One region of the Micromonospora cynarisoli genome, then DNA from elsewhere that is predicted to be linked to it. Evidence: predicted binding sites of a transcription regulator. Region 1 holds the regulator's gene; the other holds the start of a gene.
The links. The regulator HspR, encoded in region 1, represses chaperone genes until heat shock. The targets are predictions, from matches to a motif close to TTGAGTNNNNNNNACTCAA.

Region 1 (10,525 bases):
CAAGTTCGGCCTGACGCCCTTCGGCGAGCAGGGCGACCCGTTCGACCCGACCCGGCACGAGGCGGTCGCGCACCAGACCTCACCGGACGTCGACGAGCCCACCTGCGTGCAGGTGATGCGTCGGGGTTACCTGCTCGGCGAGCGGCTGCTGCGGCCGGCCATGGTCGCGGTCGCCGACCCGGAATAGTGCACGGCCATCCGGTCGCCCCGCCCGCCCGCAACGGTGGGCGGGGCGACCGGGCCACATCTCACGGAAGGGGGTGGACCGGTGAGTTCCAAGGACTGGATCGAGAAGGACTTCTACGCCACGTTGGGCGTGGAGAAGTCCGCCTCCTCGGACGAGATCAAGAAGTCGTACCGGAAGCTGGCCCGGGAGTCGCACCCGGACCACAACCCCGGTGACCCGAAGGCCGAGGAGCGGTTTAAGGCCGTCTCCGAGGCGTACGCGGTGCTCGGCGACGACGCCAAACGCCGCGAGTACGACGAGATGCGCTCGCTGTTCGGCTCGGGCGCGTTCCGTCGGGGCGCGCGCGGCGCGGGTCAGCCCGGCGGGACCCCGTTCGACGTCTCCGACCTGTTCGGCGGCGGTGGCGGGGACAGCCGGTTCGGTGGCGGCGGCTTCACCGACCTGTTCAGTTCGATCTTCTCCGGTGGCGGTGGCGGTGGCGGTGCCGCCGGCCCGACCCGGGCGCGTGGCCCGGCCCGGGGCCGGGACGTGGAGGCCGAGGTCGCCCTCGACTTCGGCGACGCCGTCCGGGGTGTCACCCTGCCGTTGACGTTGCGCGCGCCAGGGGTCTGCGACACCTGCCACGGCAACGGCGCGAAGCCGGGCACCCAGCCGACCGCCTGCCCGGTCTGCCACGGTGCCGGGGTGACCACCCGGGACCAGGGGTCGTTCAGCTTCTCCGAGCCGTGCCGCAACTGCCAGGGCGTCGGGACGGTCGTCGAGGAGAAGTGCCCCGAGTGCCAGGGCACCGGCGGGGTCACCAAGACCCGCACGCTCACCGTCCGGTTCCCCGCCGGGGTGGCCGACGGCCAGCGGATCAGGCTGGCCGGGCGGGGCGAGCCGGGGCAGCGCGGGGGGCCGGCGGGCGACCTGTTCGTGCAGGTGAAGGTCCGGCCGGACGACCTGTTCGGGCGTACCGGTGACGACCTGACGCTGGCCGTGCCGATCACCTTCGCCGAGGCGGTACTCGGCACCGACCTGCGGGTGCCGACGCTGGACGGCGCGGTGACCCTGCGCGTCCCGCCGGGCACCCCGTCCGGGCGGGTGCTGCGGGCCCGGGGCAAGGGTGTCGTACGACGGGACGGGCGGGCCGGCGACCTGCTGGTCACGCTGGACGTGGTGGTGCCGGCGACGGTGTCGGACGAGGCGCGGGCGGCGCTGGAGTCGTTCGCCGACGCGACGCCGCCGGCGGCCCGGGAGCATCTCGACGCGCGGGTGCGTCGGGTCGGTTGACCGGTGGACGGGTGCGGAGGTGAGTGGGATGTCGGACGGGTTCGTGGGTTCGGGTGACCCTGCCTACGAGGCCAAGGTGCTGATGATCTCGGTTGCGGCACGGATGGCGGGAATGCACCCGCAGACGCTGCGCCAGTACGACCGGCTCGGCCTGGTGCAGGCCGGCCGGGCGGCCGGTGGCGGCCGACGCTACAGCGTGCGGGACGTCGTCCTGCTGCGCGAGGTGCAGCGGCTCAGCCAGGACGAGGGCGTCAATCTGGCCGGGGTGAAGCGGATCATCGGGCTGGAACGCCTGGTGGAGCAGGCCCAGCAGCGGGTGGCCCGGCTGGAGGCGGAGTTGGCCGCCGCGTACCGGCGGATCGCCGAGCTGGAGACGCTGGCCAGCGGGTTCTCCCGGGGCGACCTGGTGCCGACGAACCGGACCTCGACGGCGTTGGTGGTGTGGCGTCCCCGCCGCGCCCCCGGCCGCTGATCCTCCGCTGCTCCGCCGCGCCGTCCGGGGCCGGCCCGGCATGATCGACACTTCTGGCTGCGAATAGCGGTGTCCCCTCGACGGGATGCCGCTATTCGGCGTATCTGGAGTGGATCTCCCGAGGCGGGGACTCCAGCCGGCGGGGATTACGCATTCCCCCGCCACGGGCAGGGGTGTCCCGTTAACCTGTGAATCAGGCGTAAGCGGACTAATCCGGACTCTGAGGGTGGGGGGAACCGTGGCGGAATCGGCGAAGAACCTGGCCCGGCAGGCGGAGGAACGGCTCAACCGGGTGGCCGAGAACGTCCGGGAGAAGTTCGACCGGGTCACCGAGGGCAAGTTCTCCGACACGGTGAAGGACGGCAGGTTCGCCGACCGGAACGCTCCCGGGAAGGACCGGAAGCAGACCGAGGCGAAACGCCGTGAGCAGGGCGGATCGTGACGCTGACGATCCGCCGACGTGCGGGCCGGGACCCACGGGGGGCCCCGGCCCGTTCGCCGTCCGGGCGCGGTGCGGACGGGCCCGGCCCGACCGCGACGTCAGCCGAGGCGGCGGTTGTCCCGGACCAGGCCACCCTCGCACCAGTCGTGGTAGGTGAACAGTTCCTGCCGGGCCAGCAGCATCCGGCTGTTGTGCGCCCAGTTGCGCACCAGTTCGTCGCCGTCGCGCTCGGCCTGCTCCACCAGCTTGCGGAACCGACGCCGGGGATGGGCGCGGAACTTCGTCCGGATGCCGTCGGCGGCGTAGATGTAGAGGCAGTGCAGGGCGAAACGGCGCGCCGGGCAGGCCGGGTCCCGCGCCAGCTCGAAGAGGGTGAGCACCAGGTGATCACCCGCCACCAGCAGGTCCCAGTCCTGGGGTAGCGAGGTCAACGGCACCGAGTCGGGTTGGTACGCCCAGGCCCGCAACTCCGCCGGTGACGGGTCGACGGGGTTGGCGAAGCCGCGGAACGTCGGACCGTGCGCGCTCACCGGCAACCTTCCCGCTCACGCCCGCGGGATGCCTCCGTCCGCCCGCGAGCCCCTGGTCTGCTGGGGCGCAACGCTAGCCGCCGCCACCCGGCCGGCGGAAGACCTGCCGGGAAGCAATTCGACAACGGATGCCCTGGCCAGGCCGACCCGTGTGGTCGACCTGGCCAGGCGAAACTCACTCCGTGGCGGGCACCGGTCGGGGCTGGCGGGCGGCGATCCTCCGCCGGAGCCGCTGCTTGAACCAGGGCATGTCGGGCAGTCGGGCGAGCATCGGGCCGGTGACCACGGTGATCAGCACGTACGCCGTGGCGAGCGCCGCCAGCCGGGGCTCGACGGTGCCGGCGGCGACCGCGAGACCGGCGATGACGATGGAGAACTCACCACGGGGCATCAGGGCGAAGCCGGCCCGCCAACGGCCGGGCTCGGCGATCCCGGCCCGCCGGGCCGCCAGGTAACCGGTGACCAGCTTCGTCCCCATGGTGACCACGGCCAGCAGCAACGCGGGCAGCAGCACCGGCGGCATGTCCCGGGGGTCGGTGACCAGGCCGAAGAAGACGAAGAAGACGGCGGCGAACAGGTCCCGCAGCGGGGAGAGCAGCTCGGTGGCGTGGTGCGCCACCGGCCCGGATAGGGCGATGCCGACCAGGAACGCCCCGACGGCGGCGGAGACCTGGAGCCGGGCGGCGATCCCGGCCACCAGCAGGGTCAGGCCGAGCACCCCGAGCAGCAGCGCCTCCGGGTCCTTCGCCGACAGGGCGGCGGAGATCAGGTGGCCGAAGCGGATGGCGACGACCAGCACGACCACCACGGTGAGCACCGCGATGCCCAGCGCCATGCCGCCCTTGACCAGGCCCACACCGGCCAGCAGCGCGGTCACCAGCGGCAGGTAGAGCGCCATCGCCAGGTCCTCGATGACCAGCACGGAGAGGATGACCGGGGTTTCCCGGTTACCGACCCGGCCGAGGTCGCCGAGCACTTTGGCGATCACCCCGGAGGACGAGATCCAGGTGATGCCGCCGAGCACCACGGCTGCCACCCAGCCCCAACCGAGCAGCAGCGCGAAACCGAACCCGGGCAGGGCGTTGAGGACCGCGTCGATCAGGCCGGCCGGGGCCGCCGAGCGTAGATTGCCGACCAGTTCGTTGGCGCTGTACTCCAGGCCGAGCATGACCAGCAGCAGGATGACGCCGATCTCGGCGCCGACGGCGAAGAACTCCTCGCTCGCGGCCAGCGGCAGCAGACCGCCGTGGCCGAACGCGAGGCCGGCGAGCAGGTAGAGCGGGATGGGGGAGACGCCGAACCGGCGGCTGAGCCGACCGAGCAGCCCGAGCAGCAGGAGGAGAGCGCCGACTTCGACAAGTAGAGTTGTGGTTTCGTGCATCCGCCTCAGCCGTCCGGGTCACTGTCGGCGAGGATGGCGGTCACCCCGTCGAGACCCTGCCGGGTGCCGACCACCACCACCACGTCACCGGCCGCGAAGCGGAAGGTGGGATCGGGCGAGACGTTGACCTCGCCCTGTCGGAGCACCGCCACGATCGAGGCGCTGGTCCGGGTGCGTGCCTTGGTGTCGCCGAGCCGCTTGTTGACGTACTTCGACCCCGCCGGGATGGCGATCTGTTCGGTGAGCAGCCCGGCCGCCTGCTCGCGCAGACCGGAGAGCTGACCCAGCATCAGCGACGCGCCGAGGATGTCGGCAAGGGCCTCCGCCTCGTCGTCGGTCAGCGGGATGTCGTGCTGACAGGAGTCGGGATCGTCCGGGTCGTAGAGGACCAGGTCGCGGCGGCCATTGCGGTGGGAGACCACCCCGAGCCGGCGACCGGACTCCGTCATCAGGTCATGACGGACGCCGATTCCCGGTAGGGCGGTCTGTTCGACACGTACTCGCACGGACGAGAGGCTATACCCTGCCCTCCACCTCGGCCCGCCGGACGTCTGCCCTGCTGGCGAGCGTGCCACCCCGCCACCGCCCGTGACCGTCCACGCCACGAAGATCCACTCATCGGGGCCGTGCTGCGGCGTCCCGCCCCGCTCGACACCGCAACGGGGCCGACGTCGCTCAGGTGGTGTGACCCACGCCACGTTGGCAGAGTTGAGCGGAATAGGCTCAACTCTGGTGGTGTCTCTTACTAGTGGACACGCCGATCCCGGGGGAGCCCATGAACACGGAACGACTCACCACCAAGAGCCGCGAAACCATCACCGGTGCGGTCGCGCTGGCCAACCAGCGTGGTCACGCCACCGTGGAACCCTGGCACCTGCTGCTGGCCCTGCTCGACACCGACGGTTCCACCGCCGCCGGCCTGCTGCGCGCCGTGGGTGCCGACCCCGCCGAGCTGCGCCGGGTCGCGCAGCGCTCGGTCGACGCGCTGCCCGCCGCCCGTGGGTCCAGCATCGCCGAGCCGACCCTCGCCCGCGAATTCGTCAACGCCATCGGCGCCGCCGAGCAGATCGCCCGGCCGCTCGGCGACGAGTACACCTCCACCGAGCACCTGCTCGCCGGCCTGGCCCGGGTGGGCGGCGCGGTGTCCAACGCGCTGAAGGCCGCCGGGGCCACCGAGGAGAACCTGGTCGCCGCGTTCCCGACCGTGCGCGGCGGAGACCGGCGGGTCACCACCGCCGACCCGGAGCAGACCTACCAGGCACTGGCCAAGTACGGCGTCGACCTCACCGCCAGCGCCCGGGACGGCAAGATCGACCCGGTGATCGGCCGGGATTCGGAGATCCGTCGGGTGATCCAGGTGCTCTCCCGGCGTACCAAGAACAACCCGGTGCTGATCGGCGAGCCGGGCGTCGGCAAGACCGCGATCGTCGAGGGCCTGGCCCAGCGGATCGTGGCCGGCGACGTGCCCGAGTCGCTGCGGGACAAGAAGCTGGTCTCGCTCGACCTCGGCGCGATGGTCGCCGGTGCGCAGTACCGGGGGCAGTTCGAGGAACGGCTCAAGTCCGTCCTGGAGGAGATCAAGAACTCGAACGGGCAGGTCATCACCTTCCTCGACGAGCTGCACACGGTGGTCGGCGCGGGCAAGGGCGAGGGCTCGATGGACGCCGGCAACATGCTCAAGCCGATGCTCGCCCGGGGTGAGCTGCGGATGGTCGGCGCGACCACCCTCGACGAGTACCGCGAGCACATCGAGAAAGACCCGGCCCTGGAGCGCCGGTTCCAGCCGGTGCTGGTCGGCGAGCCGACCATCGAGGACACCATCGGCATCCTGCGCGGCCTCAAGGAACGCTACGAGGTGCACCACGGCGTCCGGATCACCGACGCCGCACTGGTCGCCGCCGCGTCGCTGTCCGACCGGTACATCACCGACCGGTTCCTGCCGGACAAGGCGATCGACCTGGTCGACGAGTCCGCGTCCCGGCTCCGGATGGAGATCGACTCCCGGCCGGTGGAGGTGGACGAGATCGAGCGGGCGGTACGCCGGCTGGAGATCGAGGAGATGGCGCTGGCCAAGGAGCCCGACGCCGCCTCCGCCGAGCGGCTGGACCGGCTGCGCAAGGAGTTGGCCGACAAGCGTGAGCAGCTCACCGCGCTGTCCGAGCGCTGGCAGACCGAGAAGAGCCACATCACCAAGCTCTCCACCGCCAAGGAGGAGTTGGAACGCCTCGGCGGCGAGGCCGAGCGGGCCGAACGCGACGGCGAGCTGGAACGCGCCGCCGAGCTGCGTTACGGCCGGATTCCGGCGCTCAAGGCCGACCTGGCGACGGCCGAGCAGGAGCTGGCCCGGCTCCAGGCCGACGGCGCGATGCTCAAGGAGGAGGTCGGCGCGGACGACATCGCCGCCGTCGTCGCCTCCTGGACGGGCATCCCGGCCGGTCGGCTCCTGGAGGGCGAGACCGCCAAGCTGCTGCGGATGGAGGAGTCGCTGGGCAGCCGCGTAGTCGGCCAGGCCGAGGCCGTGGGCGCCGTCTCCGACGCGGTACGCCGGGCGCGGGCCGGCGTCGCCGATCCGGACCGCCCCACCGGCAGCTTCCTGTTCCTCGGCCCCACCGGCGTCGGCAAGACCGAGCTGGCCAAGGCGCTCGCCGAGTTCCTCTTCGACGACGAACGGGCCATGGTCCGCATCGACATGAGCGAGTACGGCGAGAAGCACTCCGTCGCCCGTCTGGTCGGTGCCCCGCCCGGCTACGTCGGCTACGAGGAGGGCGGGCAGCTCACCGAGGCGGTGCGTCGCCGGCCGTATTCGGTGGTCCTGCTGGACGAGGTGGAGAAGGCCCACCCGGACGTCTTCGACCTCCTGCTCCAGGTGCTCGACGACGGTCGGCTCACCGACGGTCAGGGTCGTACGGTCGACTTCCGCAACGCGATCCTGATCCTGACCTCCAACCTGGGGTCGTCGGTGATCAGCGATCTGACGCTCGCCGACGAGCAGCGCCGCGAAGGGGTGCTCGCGGTGGTCCGCTCGCACTTCAAGCCGGAGTTCCTCAACCGGCTCGACGACATCGTGGTCTTCGCCGCGCTGCGCGGGGACGACCTGCGGTCGATCGTCGACATCCAGCTCGACCGGCTGCGCCGCCGGCTCGCCGACCGCCGGTTGGCGCTGGACGTCAGCGAACCCGCCCGCACCTGGCTCGCCGAGCACGGGTACGACCCGATCTACGGCGCCCGGCCGCTGCGCCGCCTGGTCCAGTCGGCCATCGGCGACCAGCTCGCCAAGGCCCTGCTGGGTGGCGTGGTCCGGGACGGCGACACGGTGCGGGTCGACCTGTCCGACGACAAGGACGGCCTGACCGTCACCGCCGCCTGACCCCCCACACCCGGCCGACCCCGCCAGTCCGGCGGGGTCGGCCCGTCCACCGCTGCCCCTCATCCCCTCCCCGCCCCGCCGACCGCGGTTGGGCGGGGGCTGAGTGCGGGGCGCGGAGGGGGTTGGGCGGGGGCGGGGTGGGTGGTCGGTGGTGGGGCGGGGAAAGGAAGGGGGCATGTTCGGGATGCGGAAGAAGAGCGGCGATCCGGAGCTGGACGCCGCAGTGCGGGAACTCGCCGGGGCGGACACCGTCGCCTTCGGCGGGGTGGGGTTCGCCGGCACGCTGCTGCCGGCGACCGAGGCGTACCGGCGGGTCGAGGAGGCGTTCGCGCAGCACCCCCGGCAGGCCCGCGAGCAGGTCGACTGGCTGCTGCGGCACGGGTCGCCGGCCGGGCGGGCGTACGCGGCGACGCTGCTGGAGCGGGTCGACCCGGCGGCGGCCCGGGCGGCCTGGGTGGCGCTGGGCGACGACGACGCCGAGTTCACCACGTTCGCCGGCTGCACGATGGGCACCACCACCCTGCGCGGGTACGCGGCGGACCGGCTGGCCGGGCTGCACCCCGACGGGAACGCTGGGTAACTGATAGCTCACTCAGAATCCGCTGTGTTTCCCCAGGTGCGCGGGGTGCGCGGGGTTGTTACCGTCTCCGCCGACGCACTTGGGGAGGTGGTCGGGGTGAACGGTCCGGTCGCGTACGTCGTGGCGACGTTGGGATGCCTGATCGGGGTCGCCGGGATCGTGGTGGCGGCGGTGGCGCTCAGCCGGAGTCGGAAGCCGAACCGCCCGACACCGGCGAAGGACCCGTTCCGCGACACCGACTCCGACGCGCTGCGCGGGGACCCCCGCAAGCTCAAGCCCGGCGACATCGTCGAGATCCGTGGCGTGTCCTACGCGGTCCGGGGGTCGGTGCACCTGGTCGAGGGCGGCTGGAGCTGGGCCGAGCACCTGCTGGACACCGTCGAGGGCGACAAGCGCTGGCTTTCCGTCGAGGAGGACCCGGACCTGGAACTGGTGCTCTGGACGGCCGAGCCGGCCGCGACGGTCACCCCGGGCGCACCCACCCTCGACTTCGCCGGCCGCCGCTACTCCTGGGAGGAGTCCGGCCAGGCCCGCTACTCGGCCACCGGCAGCACCGGCCTCGACCCGTACGGCACCGTCCGCTACCAGGACTACCGGGGCCAGGGCGGCGAGCGGCTCTCCTTCGAGGCGTACGGGGAGGCCGGCTGGGAGGTGGGTCGGGGCGAGCGGCTGCACCGCACGGACGTGATGGTGTACCCGCAGTCCGGCCCGATGGGGTCCTGATCGTGCTGGTCAGCCTGGACACCCCGTACGTCGACACCTGCGCCGCCGACCTGAGCCTGGCGCTCGGTGGACCGGAACGCCCCGCCCTGCACGTCCGTGACCTGACCCTGCCCGGCGACGTCCGGCTGCGGTTGCGCCTGCTCGGCGCGTCCCACCAGGTCGTCCTCACGGTCCCGGCCGGTGCCGACGCGACCGCCCCCGACCGGCCGGGCGGGGCGGACGGGCTGGTCGAGACCGTCGCCTGCCTGCCCGGAAGGCCCCCGCACCTGCCCGGTGACCTGCACGACGAGGCGGGCGGCTACCGGTTCACCGCCACCGTGCTGCGTCCCGCCGAGGGGGAGTTGCACACCCGGATCGCCGCGCTCCGCGCCGACCTGGCCGACGACCCGTACGCCCTGGTCGGGGTGTTTCCCGGGGACCCGGACGCGGTCACCGCGCTGGCTGTGGGCCCCGACGCGCCGGACGGGACGGTGGGCTGGCGCACCTGGCACGCGTACCCCCAGACCAACGAACTGGTCCTGACCGAGACGGTGGTGACGCTCCCGCGCACCCCACAGCCGGTTCTGCGAGCCCCGCAGTCGCGAACGATGGAGGCGGCCGTGAGCGCGAGGAGTGAGCCGGTTCTGCGAGCCCCGCAGTCGCGAACGAAGGAGGCACCGTGACGTACCGACGCTGGTTCGTGGTGGGGGTGGCCTTCGCGGTCGTCGGCGCGCTGGTCGCCGCCTTCGCGATCTTCTACGGCAACTTCTCGCCCCGGGGCTATATCGAGGACCGCTACACCCGGGCGGCGAGCCGGGACATCGGGCGGGACGCCATCGCGTACACCTCGAACCGGACCCCGAGCCAGGTGGCCAAGGACGTCACCGACGCCTGGAAGCCGGCCGACCAGTACGTCGACGGCAGCGGCGTCTACCTGCGCTACGACGACGACTCGCTGGTGATCCTGCCGATCGCCGCCGGCTCGCTGATCCTGCTGGAACGGATGCGCACCGCCTACCCGCGGTACCACTCGACGGTGGGCAACCACTGGGGTTGGGGACGGGGCAGCACGGTGCGCGGTGGCGGCCCCGGCTCCGGCAAGTGACGCGTACCGACCCCGACCGAACGAACCTCTGGAGCACGCTGTGCAGAACCTGGTCACCGACCTGCTGGTCACCCTCGCCTACGGAGTGGTCGGCGTCGTCCTGATGGCCGTCGGATACGTGCTTGTCGACGTGGCCACCCCGGGCAAGCTCCACGAGCTGATCTGGACCGAACGCAACCGCAACGCCGCGCTGCTGCTCACCTCGAACCTGGCCGGCGTCGGCACCATCGTGGTGGCCGCGATCGCCGCCAGCGAGGACGACTTCCTGCTCGGCCTGGTCGGTGCCGCCGCGTACGGGATCGTCGGTCTGGTCATCATGGCCCTGGCGTTCGTGCTGCTCGACGCGTTGACCCCGGGCAAGCTGGGCACGCTGCTGGTCGACCCGCAGCCGCACCCGGCGGTCTGGGTGTCGGCGGTGGTGCACCTCGCCACCGGCGCGATCATCGCCGCCGCCATCAGCTGATGACCACGGCGAAGCAGCCGGCGA
Region 2 (10,525 bases), 3.3 Mb from region 1:
TGACGCGCCGGCCGGCCGGGGTCACCGGGCACCAGTGGAGTTCCGCCCTGCGCGAGGAGTTCGACCACGTCGTCTGCGCGGCCGACACCGGTGTGCCGCTGTTCGCCCTGACCGTCGGCCCGACCGCGCCCCCGGGGTCGGCCGGGCAGCGGGCCGGGCGGATGGCCGCCGCGGTGTGCGCCGCCGTGGGCCTGCCGGTGCTGCGGATCGGCTCGCCGACGCTGCGGGCCGCCGGGCACGGCCGACGCATCGTCACGTACGTCATCGACGCGCGCGCCTACGCCGCCGGGGCCGCCCCGGACGGGTCGGACGACACCCCGGTGGGCTTCCGGGACATCGTCGGGCGGCTGCCGGACGGGCGTACCGGGCCGGTCAACGACCTCGGCGCGCTGTCCCGGGCGGCGGCCGTCGAGGCGTACGTGTCGCGGCGGCTCAGCGACCCGATCGTGCGCGGGTTGCACGTGTGCTGGCGCGACGGGACGGCCGAGGGATGGAGCTGGGTCGAGGTGCGTCCCGGCCGGTGCCTGGTGGAGCGGGTCACGGTGCACGAGGCGCGGCTGCGCTGCGGGGTGGACCCGGGCCGGCTGGCCGAGGATCTCGCGGCGGTGGCGGTGGGCGACCGGCTGGCCGGGGCGGAGCACGAGGAACCGGCCCTGCTCGACCGGGATGACCTGCGCCGGCAGATCCGCGCCCTGCGGGACCGGCGCGACGAGCTGGCCGCCCCGTTCGCGTTCGATCACCTCTGCGGGGACTGACCGCCGCCGAACGACCCGCCGTCATTTTCCGGCGACGGTTGGTGACATTGCGGCCCGCCCGGAAAACGGTCGGGGATTCCTCGATCCGCGTTGAACCTTCGCCGATGCCGGCCCGTACCTAAGCGGGAATGGACAGGATCTTCCCAGCCGCGCCACCCGACGCGGCGGACGGTGCGGAAAGGCATCGTCGGCCATCGACGTGCGACCGGAACGTCGCAGTGTCTCCGGCGGGGGTGACCGGCCCGGAAAGGGTCTCCTCGTCGGGGGCGCGAGTCAGGTACCGGATCGAGAAGGAGAGCAATTCGATGCGCAGGTCCACAGGGGCACGCCGGTCATCCGGTAACGCGCGGAGCAAGCGGCTGCTGGCGGCGGTCGGTGCGCTCGTCGTCTTCGGCGGTATCGCCGCCGTCACCCAGATCTCCTCGGCCGGGGACAAGCCGAGGCAGCAGACCCGCAACGTCTCGTCGGCCTGCGTCGCACCGAGCCCCGGTGCAACCTCGCCGAGCGGGCGTGGCAGCACCACCCAGACCTGGCAGAACGGCAGGTGGGTCCGCAACCACTGGGGTGACGGGCAGATGTCCGTCGCCGAGTGCCAGGCCGTCAAGGCCGGCAACGCGCCGGTGACCACCCTCGCCTCGACGGTGGCCTGCCCGGAGGTCACCCCCCGGCTGCCGCAGATCCCGGCCCAGGCCAAGGCCGAGGTGGACAAGGAACTCGCCCTGCTCAAGACCCAGATCGACGACGCCAACAGGCGGCTGGCGGCGGAGGGGCGCAACGGTCAGGCGTTCATCGACAACGCCATCCTCGGCCCGCTGGCCGACAAGCGCCGGTCGGCGCTGAACCGGATCGCCACCGCGATCGGTCGCTTCGCCCAGCGCCCGCAGGGCCTGGAGCAGCTCGCCGGCTGCCAGGTGGCCGCCAACAACGGTGGCCAGAACGGCAACAACGGCGGCCAGAACAACAACGGCGGCAACAACGGGAACAACGGCGGCCAGAACAACAACGGCGGGAACAACGGCAACGCCCTGGGCGTGCTGGCGAAGGACTGCGCCAACAGCCGGTTGCAGGCGCACGACGGCTTCCAGAACGGCAACCGGTGCGTCAGCACCGCGTTCGGTGAGGTGGGCGCGGCGGCCAACAACCCGTCGCTGCTGATCACCCAGTTCCCCAACCAGGTGCGGCGCAACCAGGCCTTCACCCTGAAGGTCTCCACCCGAAACCTGGTCCGTGACCGGTTCCTGGCTGCCGGCCAGGGCGGCTACTACCTGGAGAGTTCGGTGCTCAACGGTCAGGGCCTGACCCGCGGTCACTTCCACACCGCCTGCCGGATGCTCCAGAACACCAACCAGGCGCCCTCGAACCCGCAGGACGTGCCGGCGTTCTTCGTGGCCACCGAGGACGGCAAGGGCGGCAACCAGGCCGACGACGTGACCATCCAGATCCCGGGCCTGCCGCAGTCGGGTACGGCGCAGTGCGCGGTCTGGGCCGGTGACGGCTCGCACCGGGTGCCGATGATGGAGCGGGCCAACCAGACCCCCGCCTTCGACGTGGTGCGCATCCGGGTCAACTGACCCGACCGGCGACGACTGCGGGCCATCCCGGGAACCTCCGGGGTGGCCCGCAGTTCCGTGTCCGCCGGGCACGTCCGGCGGGCGGGCAGCGTACCGGCGGACGTTTTCGGTGCGGGGTCGCCGGGTGGAAAGTGTGGACACGGACGAAAACGCCGGGGTCACGCTGATATCCCAGCGTGACCCCGGCGTGTCCGTTCGTGGTCCGGCCCGCCGTCAGCGGTTCTTCCACGCCTCCACGACCGAGACCGGGATGCGCCCGCGCTCGGAGATTTCGTGTCCGTTCTTGGTCGCCCATTCCCGGATGGCGCGGTTCTGCTCGCGGTCCATTCCCGAGACGCCGGGCCGGGCGGGGCGGCGGGCCGGGCGACCGGCTTCGACGGCACCTCGGCCCATTCGACGGCCAGCGGTGATGTAGGCGTCGAGCGCCTTGCGCAGCACCCCCGCGTTCTCGTCGGAGAGGTCGATGGTGTACGCCGCCCCATCCAGGCTGAACTCGACGGTCCGATCGGCCTTTCCGCCGTCGAGGTCGTCGGTCAGAACGGTGATTACTTTCCTTGCCATCGCCATTACTCCCTGTGGTGATCGGGGTGTGCTAAGAGTTTGACGTATCTGACGGCAAATCCGCAACAATATGCCTCTCTTTCATTTGGCGGGTCGCGCCAATCCTGGGAAATCCGGGTACGGCCAATGCTGGCGGCGGCGGCGGTGCGGCTGGAATGTGTCCTGGGTCACAGGTTGGAACACGGGGCACGGTTTGTGACTTGAGTGAGACACGCTCAACCTCAAGTGATGGCAGGTGTCCGATGGCAACCCTTCCGGTACTTCCCCTGACCGACGTCGTCCTGCTGCCCGGCATGGTCATCCCGGTGACCCTCGACCCGACCACCCAGGCCGCCGTCGACGCCGCCCGGGCCAGCGGCGACAAGACACTGCTCGCCGTCCCCCGCATCGACGGCGAGTACGGCCCCGTCGGCACGGTCGCCACCATCGAGAAGGTGGGCCGCCTTCCCGACGGTGAACCCGCCGCCGTGGTGCGTGGCCTCGCCCGCGCCCGGATCGGCTCCGGCGTCCCCGGACCCGGCGCGGCCCTCTGGGTGGAGGCCACCCGCCTCGACGAACCCGCTCCCGCCGGCCGCGCCCGCGACCTGGCCCGCGAGTACCGCGCCCTGATGACCTCCGTGCTTCAACAGCGGGGTGCCTGGCAGGTCATCGACGCGATGGAGCGGATGACCGACCTGTCCGAACTGGCCGACGCCGCCGGCTACGCGCCGTGGCTCAGCCTGGCGCAGAAGACCGAGCTGCTCGCCGCGCCTGATGTAACCGCCCGGCTGGAACTGCTCGTCGGCTGGGTGAAGGACCACCTGGCCGAGCAGGAGGTCACCGAGCAGATCAACAGCGACGTCCGGGAGGGGCTGGAGAAGTCCCAGCGGGAGTTCCTGCTCCGCCAGCAGCTCGCCGCGATCCGCAAGGAACTCGGCGAGGACGAGCCGGACGGCTCCGCCGACTACCGCTCCCGGGTGGAGTCCGCCGACCTGCCGGACAAGGTCCGCGAGGCGGCGCTGCGCGAGGTCGGCAAGCTGGAGCGGGCCAGCGACGCCTCACCCGAGGCGGGCTGGATCAGGACCTGGCTGGACACGGTGCTGGAGATGCCGTGGAGCACGCGTACCGAGGACGACACCGACCTGACGGCGGCACGGGCGGTGCTCGACGCCGACCACGCCGGCCTGGCCGACGTCAAGGACCGCATCCTGGAGTACCTCGCGGTGCGCAACCGGCGCGCCGAGCGCGACCTCGGGGTGGTCGGCGGACGCGGCTCCGGCGCGGTGCTGGCCCTCGCCGGCCCGCCCGGCGTCGGCAAGACCAGCCTCGGCGAGTCGGTGGCCCGGGCGCTGGGCCGCAACTTCGTCCGGGTCTCCCTCGGCGGCGTCCGCGACGAGGCCGAGATCCGTGGGCACCGCCGCACCTACGTCGGCGCGCTGCCCGGCCGGATCGTCCGCGCGCTGCGCGAGTCCGGTTCGATGAACCCTGTGGTGCTCCTCGACGAGGTGGACAAGCTCGCCGTCGGCTACGCCGGTGACCCGGCCGCCGCCCTGCTGGAGGTGCTCGACCCGGCCCAGAACCACACCTTCCGCGACCACTACCTCGAAGTCGACCTCGATCTGTCCGACGTGCTCTTCCTGGCCACCGCCAACGTGGTGGAGACCATCCCCGGCCCGCTGCTGGACCGGATGGAACTGGTCACCCTGGACGGGTACACCGAGGACGAGAAGGTCGCCATCGCCCGCGACCACCTGCTGCCCCGGCAGCTCCAGCGGGCCGGCCTGACCGCCGACGAGGTGACGGTCACCGACGGGGTGCTGGCGATGATCGCCGGTGAGCACACCCGGGAGGCGGGCGTCCGGCAGCTCGAACGGGCCCTGGCGAAGATCCTGCGCAAGGTCGCCGTGGCCCTGGCCACCGACCCGGCCCCGGTCCGGGTCGACACCGACACCCTGGCCCGCTACCTGGGCCGACCGAGGTTCACCCCGGAGTCGGCCGAGCGGACGGCGGTGCCCGGCGTGGCCACCGGCCTGGCCGTCACCGGCGCCGGCGGCGACGTGCTCTTCATCGAGGCCACCAGCATGGACGGTGAGCCGGGGCTGACCCTCACCGGGCAGCTCGGCGACGTGATGAAGGAGTCCGCCCACATCGCGCTGTCCTACCTGCGCGCCAACGGGCGGCGGTACGGCCTCGACCCGAACGTCCTGGCCGGACGCCGGATCCACCTGCACGTGCCGGCGGGTGCGGTGCCCAAGGACGGCCCCAGCGCCGGCATCACCATGGTCACCGCGCTGGCGTCCCTGGTGACCGGCCGGCCGGTACGGCCCGAGTTCGGGATGACCGGCGAGGTCACGCTGTCCGGGCGGGTGCTGCCCATCGGCGGGGTGAAGCAGAAGCTGCTCGCCGCGCACCGGGCCGGCCTGACCGAGGTGATCATCCCGGCCCGCAACGAGCCGGACCTCGACGACCTGCCCACCGAGGTGCGTGAGGCGCTGACCGTGCACACCCTGGCCGACGTGGCCGACGTGCTCGCCCTGGCGTTGCGCCCGGCCGAGATCGACGCGGACACGCTCGGCGGTCGACCGGTCGGCGCCGCCTGACCGGAACCGACCGCACGGCCCCCGACGTTCCACCCGGCGTCGGGGGCCGCTGCGGGCCGTAGCCTGGACCCCTCCCGTTTCCCGCATCCGCCACCGTCCGGTGGCACCCCTCGGAGGCGACCTCCCGTGAACGTGTTCCTCTGGATCGTGCAGATCCTGCTCGCCGCGATCTTCGCCGGCGCGGGACTGACCAAGCTCACCCAACCCAAGGAGAAGCTGCTCGACCGGATGGGGTGGGTGAGGAACGTCCCGCCCCTCCAGGTCAAGGCGCTCGGCGCGGCCGAGTTGCTGGCCGCGCTGGGGCTGGTCCTGCCCGGCCTCGCCGGCATCGCCACGGTGCTCACCCCGCTGGCCGCCGTCGGGCTGGTCATCGTGATGGCCGGCGCGATCGTGGTGCACGTCCGGGCCAGGGAACACCCCGGCACCGTGATGACCGTGGTGCTGCTGGTCCTGGCGGCGTTCGTCGCCTGGGGCCGGTTCGGGCCGTATCCGCTCTGAGCCGCCGCGACCGGCCCGCACCCCGCACGGGGAGGCGGGCCGGTGTCGCGTCCGGGTCAGCGCCCGTCGCCGCCGCGGTCGCGCCGCACGGTCGCCTTGCGGCCCTTGATGGTGCTGTTGCGCAGCCCGGCGATCACCTCGTCGGCGACGCCCTGCGGCACCTCCACCAGCGAGAACCGGTCGGCGATCTCGATCGAGCCGATGTCCCGGCCGCTCACCCGGGTCTCCCCGGTGATCGCGCCGACCAGGTCCTGCGGGCGGACCCCGGCCCGGCGGCCCAGGCCGATGAAGACCTGCGCGGTGCCGCCCGTGCGGGGCCGGCCGCCGCGCCGATCCCCGCCCCGGCCGTCGAACCCGGAGCGGGGCTCCCGGGGCGGGCGGACCGCCACCTGCGGGATCTCCTCCTCGTCGTCGGAGCCCGGCAGGGCCGCCTCGTGGGCCAGCTTGACCGCCGCCAGCGCCACCTCCATCAGGTCGAACTCGTCCGACAGCGACTCGACGATCACCCGGAACGGGTCCAGGTCGTCCTCCAGCAGGCTCTCCCGCAGCGCCGCCTGGGTCAGCGCCAGCCGCCGGGTGCGCAGGTCGGCCACCGTCGGGATCTTGTCGATGGTGATCCGCTGGCCGGTGACCCGCTCGATGGTCTTGAGCATCCGGTGCTCCCGGGGCTCGGCCAGGGTGATCGCCACCCCCTCCCGGCCGGCCCGGCCCACCCGGCCGATCCGGTGCACGTACGACTCCGGCGCGGACGGCACGTCGTAGTTGACCACGTGGGTGAGCTGCTCGACGTCCAGCCCCCGGGCCGCCACGTCAGTGGCCACCAGCAGGTCTGCGGTGCCGGCGCGCAGCCGCCCCATCACCCGGTCCCGCTGCTCCTGGCTCATCCCGCCGTGCAGCGCCTCGGCCCGGTAGCCCCGCCCGTTCATCGTCTCGGTGAGCCGGTCGACCTCCTCCCGGCTGCGGCAGAAGACGATCGCCGCCGTCGGGGACTCCACGTCCAGCACCCGGCCCAGCAGCGCCGGCTTGTGCGCCCGGGTGACGATGTAGGCGCTCTGCCGTACCCGGGGGGCCTCGCCGGCCACCGGCTGCTCCCGCCCGATCTGGATGCGCTCCGGGTCGGTCAGGTGCTGGCGGGCCAGCCCGTCGATCCGGGCCGGCATGGTGGCCGAGAAGAGCACCGTCTGCCGCTGCGCGGGCGCGTGCTCCAGGATCGCCTCGATGTCCTCGGCGAAGCCCATGTCGAGCATCTCGTCGGCCTCGTCCAGCACCACCGTGGCCAGCGAACCCAGCCGCAGGGTGCCCCGGGCGATGTGGTCCAGCGCCCGGCCCGGGGTCGCCACCACCACGTCCACGCCCAGGTCCAGGGCGCGCAGCTGGCGGCCGATCGGCTGGCCGCCGTAGATCGGCAGCACCCGGGCACCGAGATCCTTGCCGTACCTGTGGAACGCCTCGGAGACCTGCACGGCCAGTTCCCGGGTGGGCACCAGCACCAGCGACACCGGGTCGCCGCCCTGACGGTCCTCAGGCATCCGCTGCAACAGCGGCAGGGCGAACGCGGCGGTCTTGCCCGTACCGGTGGCCGCCTGCCCGAGCAGGTCCCGCCCCGACAACAGCAGGGGGATCGCCTCCCGCTGGATCGGGGTCGGCTCCTCGTAGCCGAGCGCGGCGAGGGCGCCCAGCAACTCGGCACGCAGTCCGAGATCCACGAAGGCGGGCCCGCCGTCGGAGTCGTCGGGCGCGGAGAGGTCGGTCGGTGTGGGTGCGGAACTCATGGGCAAAGTTTTCCATCACCCCGGTGGGGCCGCGTCGCCGACCGGCCCCACCGTGCCGACCGGCACAGCCGCGCCCGTCCGCCGGCTAGCCTGACGGGCGTGCGTACGGTGGAACTGCTCTGCTGCCCGGCGCTGGAGCGGACGGTGCGGGCCGCCTGGGACCGGCTGTCCGCGGCGGGGCTGCCCAGCCTGGCCCGGCACGGCCACCCGACGAATCGGCCGCACCTGACGCTGGCCGCCGTCGAGGCGTTCCCGCCCGGCGCGGCCGACCGGCTCGCCGCCCTGTTCGTCACCGCGTTGCCGCTGCCGGTCGCCCTGGACCGGGTGACGGTGCTCGACGGCAGCGCCCCGCTGGTCTGGCTGGTCCGGCCGGGTACGGCGCTGACCGCCCTGCACGACGCCGTCTGGGCGGCGCTGGACGGCGCGGACGGGCAGCGGCCCTGGCACGCCCCGGGGAACTGGGTGCCGCACCTGAGCCTCGCGCTGCGCTTCCGCGACCGCGACCGGCGGCTCGCCCGCGCCCTGGTCGGCGGGGAGCGGCCGGTGGGTCGCCTGGTGGCGGCGCGCAGCTACGACGGTGACACCCGGACCGTCCAGCCGCTGGGCGGTGACTTCCCGGCGGACTGACGGTGGTCTATGGTGGGCGCAGCGCTCCCGTCGACGGTCTGTCCGACCGCCCGGCGGATCACTGCTGCGCTGGAGCCCGGTCGGATGGTCACTGCCATCACCACCGGAAGAGGCCCCATGCCCCAGCATCCCCGACGGCGTCCGGTCGCGCTCGCGGCTGCCGCCCTGCTCGCCCTCGGCGGGCTCGCGGCCGTGCCGCAGCTCGCCTCCGCCGCCCCCGACCCCGGCTCACCGGTCAAGGTCAACCAGGTCGCCTACGTGCCGGGGCTGCCCAAGCAGGCCACCGTCGTGAACTCCGCGACCTCCCCGCTCGGCTGGACGCTGCGCAACGCCGGCGGTGCCACGGTGGCCTCCGGGCAGACCACGGTACGGGGCACCGACACGCTCTCCGGCGACCCGGTGCACATCGCGGACTTCTCGGTTTACGACACCCCCGGCACCGGCTACGTGCTGTCGGTCGGCGGCAGCAACAGCTACCCGTTCGACATCTCCGCCGATCCGGTACGCCGGCTGCGCGGCGACTCGCTGGCGTTCTTCTACCACCAGCGCAGCGGTACCCCGATCGACGCCCAGTACGTCGGTTCCCGCTACGCCCGCCCGGCCGGGCACGTCAACGTCGCCCCCAACCGGGGGGACAACAACGTGCCGTGCCGCACCTCCTGCGGTTACACCCTGGACGTGCGCGGCGGCTGGTACGACGCCGGTGACCAGGGCAAGTACGTGGTCAACGGCGGCCTGGCCACCTGGCAGCTGCAGAACATCTACGAGCGCACGCTGTACGTGACCGGGGCGGACAAGTCCGCCGTCGCCGACGGCACGCTGGCCATCCCCGAGCGGTCCAACGGGGTGCCGGACGTGCTCGACGAGGCCCGCTGGGAGTTGGAGTTCCTGCTCAAGATGCAGGTGCCGGACGGCCGGACCAACGCCGGCATGGTCCACCACAAGATCCACGACCAGAACTGGACCGCCCTGCCCACCCGCCCCGAGCTGGACAGCGAGGCGCGGCTGCTCTCCCCGGTGAGCACCGCCGCCACGCTCAACATGGCGGCGGTGGCTGCCCAGGCGTCCCGGCTGTGGAGGCCGTTCGACGCCTCCTTCGCCTCCCGGGCCCTGGCCGCCGCCGAGAAGGCGTACGCCGCGGCGAAGGCCAACCCGAACCGGCTCGCCCCCGCCACCGACAACACCGGCGGCGGCGCGTACGAGGACAATACCGTCACCGACGAGTTCTACTGGGCGGCGGCGGAGCTGTACGCCACCACCGGCACGACCGGCTACCGCAACGACCTGAGCGGCTCCCCGCACGCCCGGGGCGCGAGCTTCACCCGGGGCGCGTACGACTGGAGCTGGACCGCCGGGCTGGGTGACACCACCCTGGCGCTGGTGCCGACCGGCCTGCCCAGCGGCGACGTGAGCGCGATCCGCTCGGCGATCGTCTCCTTCGCCGACCGGATGCTCGCCCAGATCGCCAACCAGGGCTATCCGGCCCCGGGTAGCGGCAACGGCACGTACTACTGGGGTTCCAACGGTGCGGTCGCCAACAACGCCAACGTGCTCGCCGTCGCCTTCGACCTGACCGGCACGGCGCGGTACCGCAACGGGGCCTTCGCCGCCTACGACTACCTGCTCGGCCGTAACCCGCTCAACCAGTCCTACGTGGCCGGCTACGGGGACAAGCCGGTACGCAACGTGCACCACCGGTTCTGGGCCAACCAGAACGACGGTTCGCTGCCCATCGCACCGCCCGGCGCGCTCTCCGGCGGCCCGAACAGCGAGTTGCAGGACCCGGTCGTACAGGCCCAGCTCGGTGGCTGCAAGCCGCAGAAGTGCTTCGTCGACGACATCGGGGCGTACTCGGTCAACGAGGTGGCGATCAACTGGAACTCGGCGTTGGCCTGGCTGGTGCACTGGGCGGCCGAGCAGGCCGGCACCGGCACCGGCCCGAACCCGACGCCGACGCCGACGGTGACCCCGACCACGACGCCGACGACCACCCCGACGCCGACCCTGCCGCCGCCGACCACCACGCCCCCGCCGCCGACCACCACGCCGCCCCCGGCCGGCGGCTGTGCGGTGACCTACTCGGCGAACAGTTGGAGCACCGGCTTCACCGGCAGCGTCACGCTTGCCAACACCGGCACGGCGGCCTGGTCGTCGTGGCGGTT

Region 2: lon (endopeptidase La) is a predicted target of HspR. The motif match lies at 3,088-3,106, and genes of this name have one in related genera.

What each region holds. Positions count from the first base shown of each region.
Region 1 is NZ_CP130426.1:4,579,082-4,589,606, reverse strand. Features, by position in the region: gene grpE (nucleotide exchange factor GrpE) at 1-187, shown strand, start outside; gene dnaJ (molecular chaperone DnaJ) at 269-1,459, shown strand; gene Q2K16_RS19730 (heat shock protein transcriptional repressor HspR) at 1,488-1,931, shown strand; gene Q2K16_RS19725 (hypothetical protein) at 2,170-2,373, shown strand; gene Q2K16_RS19720 (hypothetical protein) at 2,472-2,903, opposite strand; gene Q2K16_RS19715 (cation:proton antiporter) at 3,079-4,284, opposite strand; gene Q2K16_RS19710 (cation:proton antiporter regulatory subunit) at 4,290-4,790, opposite strand; gene clpB (ATP-dependent chaperone ClpB) at 5,060-7,651, shown strand; gene Q2K16_RS19700 (hypothetical protein) at 7,827-8,231, shown strand; gene Q2K16_RS19695 (DUF4178 domain-containing protein) at 8,328-8,954, shown strand; partial or broken gene Q2K16_RS19690 (DUF2617 family protein) at 8,957-9,493, shown strand; gene Q2K16_RS19685 (DUF4247 domain-containing protein) at 9,613-10,038, shown strand; gene Q2K16_RS19680 (DUF350 domain-containing protein) at 10,079-10,501, shown strand; gene Q2K16_RS19675 (hypothetical protein) at 10,501-10,525, shown strand, end outside.
Region 2 is NZ_CP130426.1:1,326,401-1,336,925, reverse strand. Features, by position in the region: gene Q2K16_RS05580 (hypothetical protein) at 1-755, shown strand, start outside; gene Q2K16_RS05575 (hypothetical protein) at 1,061-2,326, shown strand; gene Q2K16_RS05570 (histone-like nucleoid-structuring protein Lsr2) at 2,540-2,887, opposite strand; gene lon (endopeptidase La) at 3,130-5,466, shown strand; gene Q2K16_RS05560 (DoxX family protein) at 5,593-5,964, shown strand; gene Q2K16_RS05555 (DEAD/DEAH box helicase) at 6,021-7,736, opposite strand; gene Q2K16_RS05550 (2'-5' RNA ligase family protein) at 7,836-8,363, shown strand; gene Q2K16_RS05545 (glycoside hydrolase family 9 protein) at 8,481-10,525, shown strand, end outside.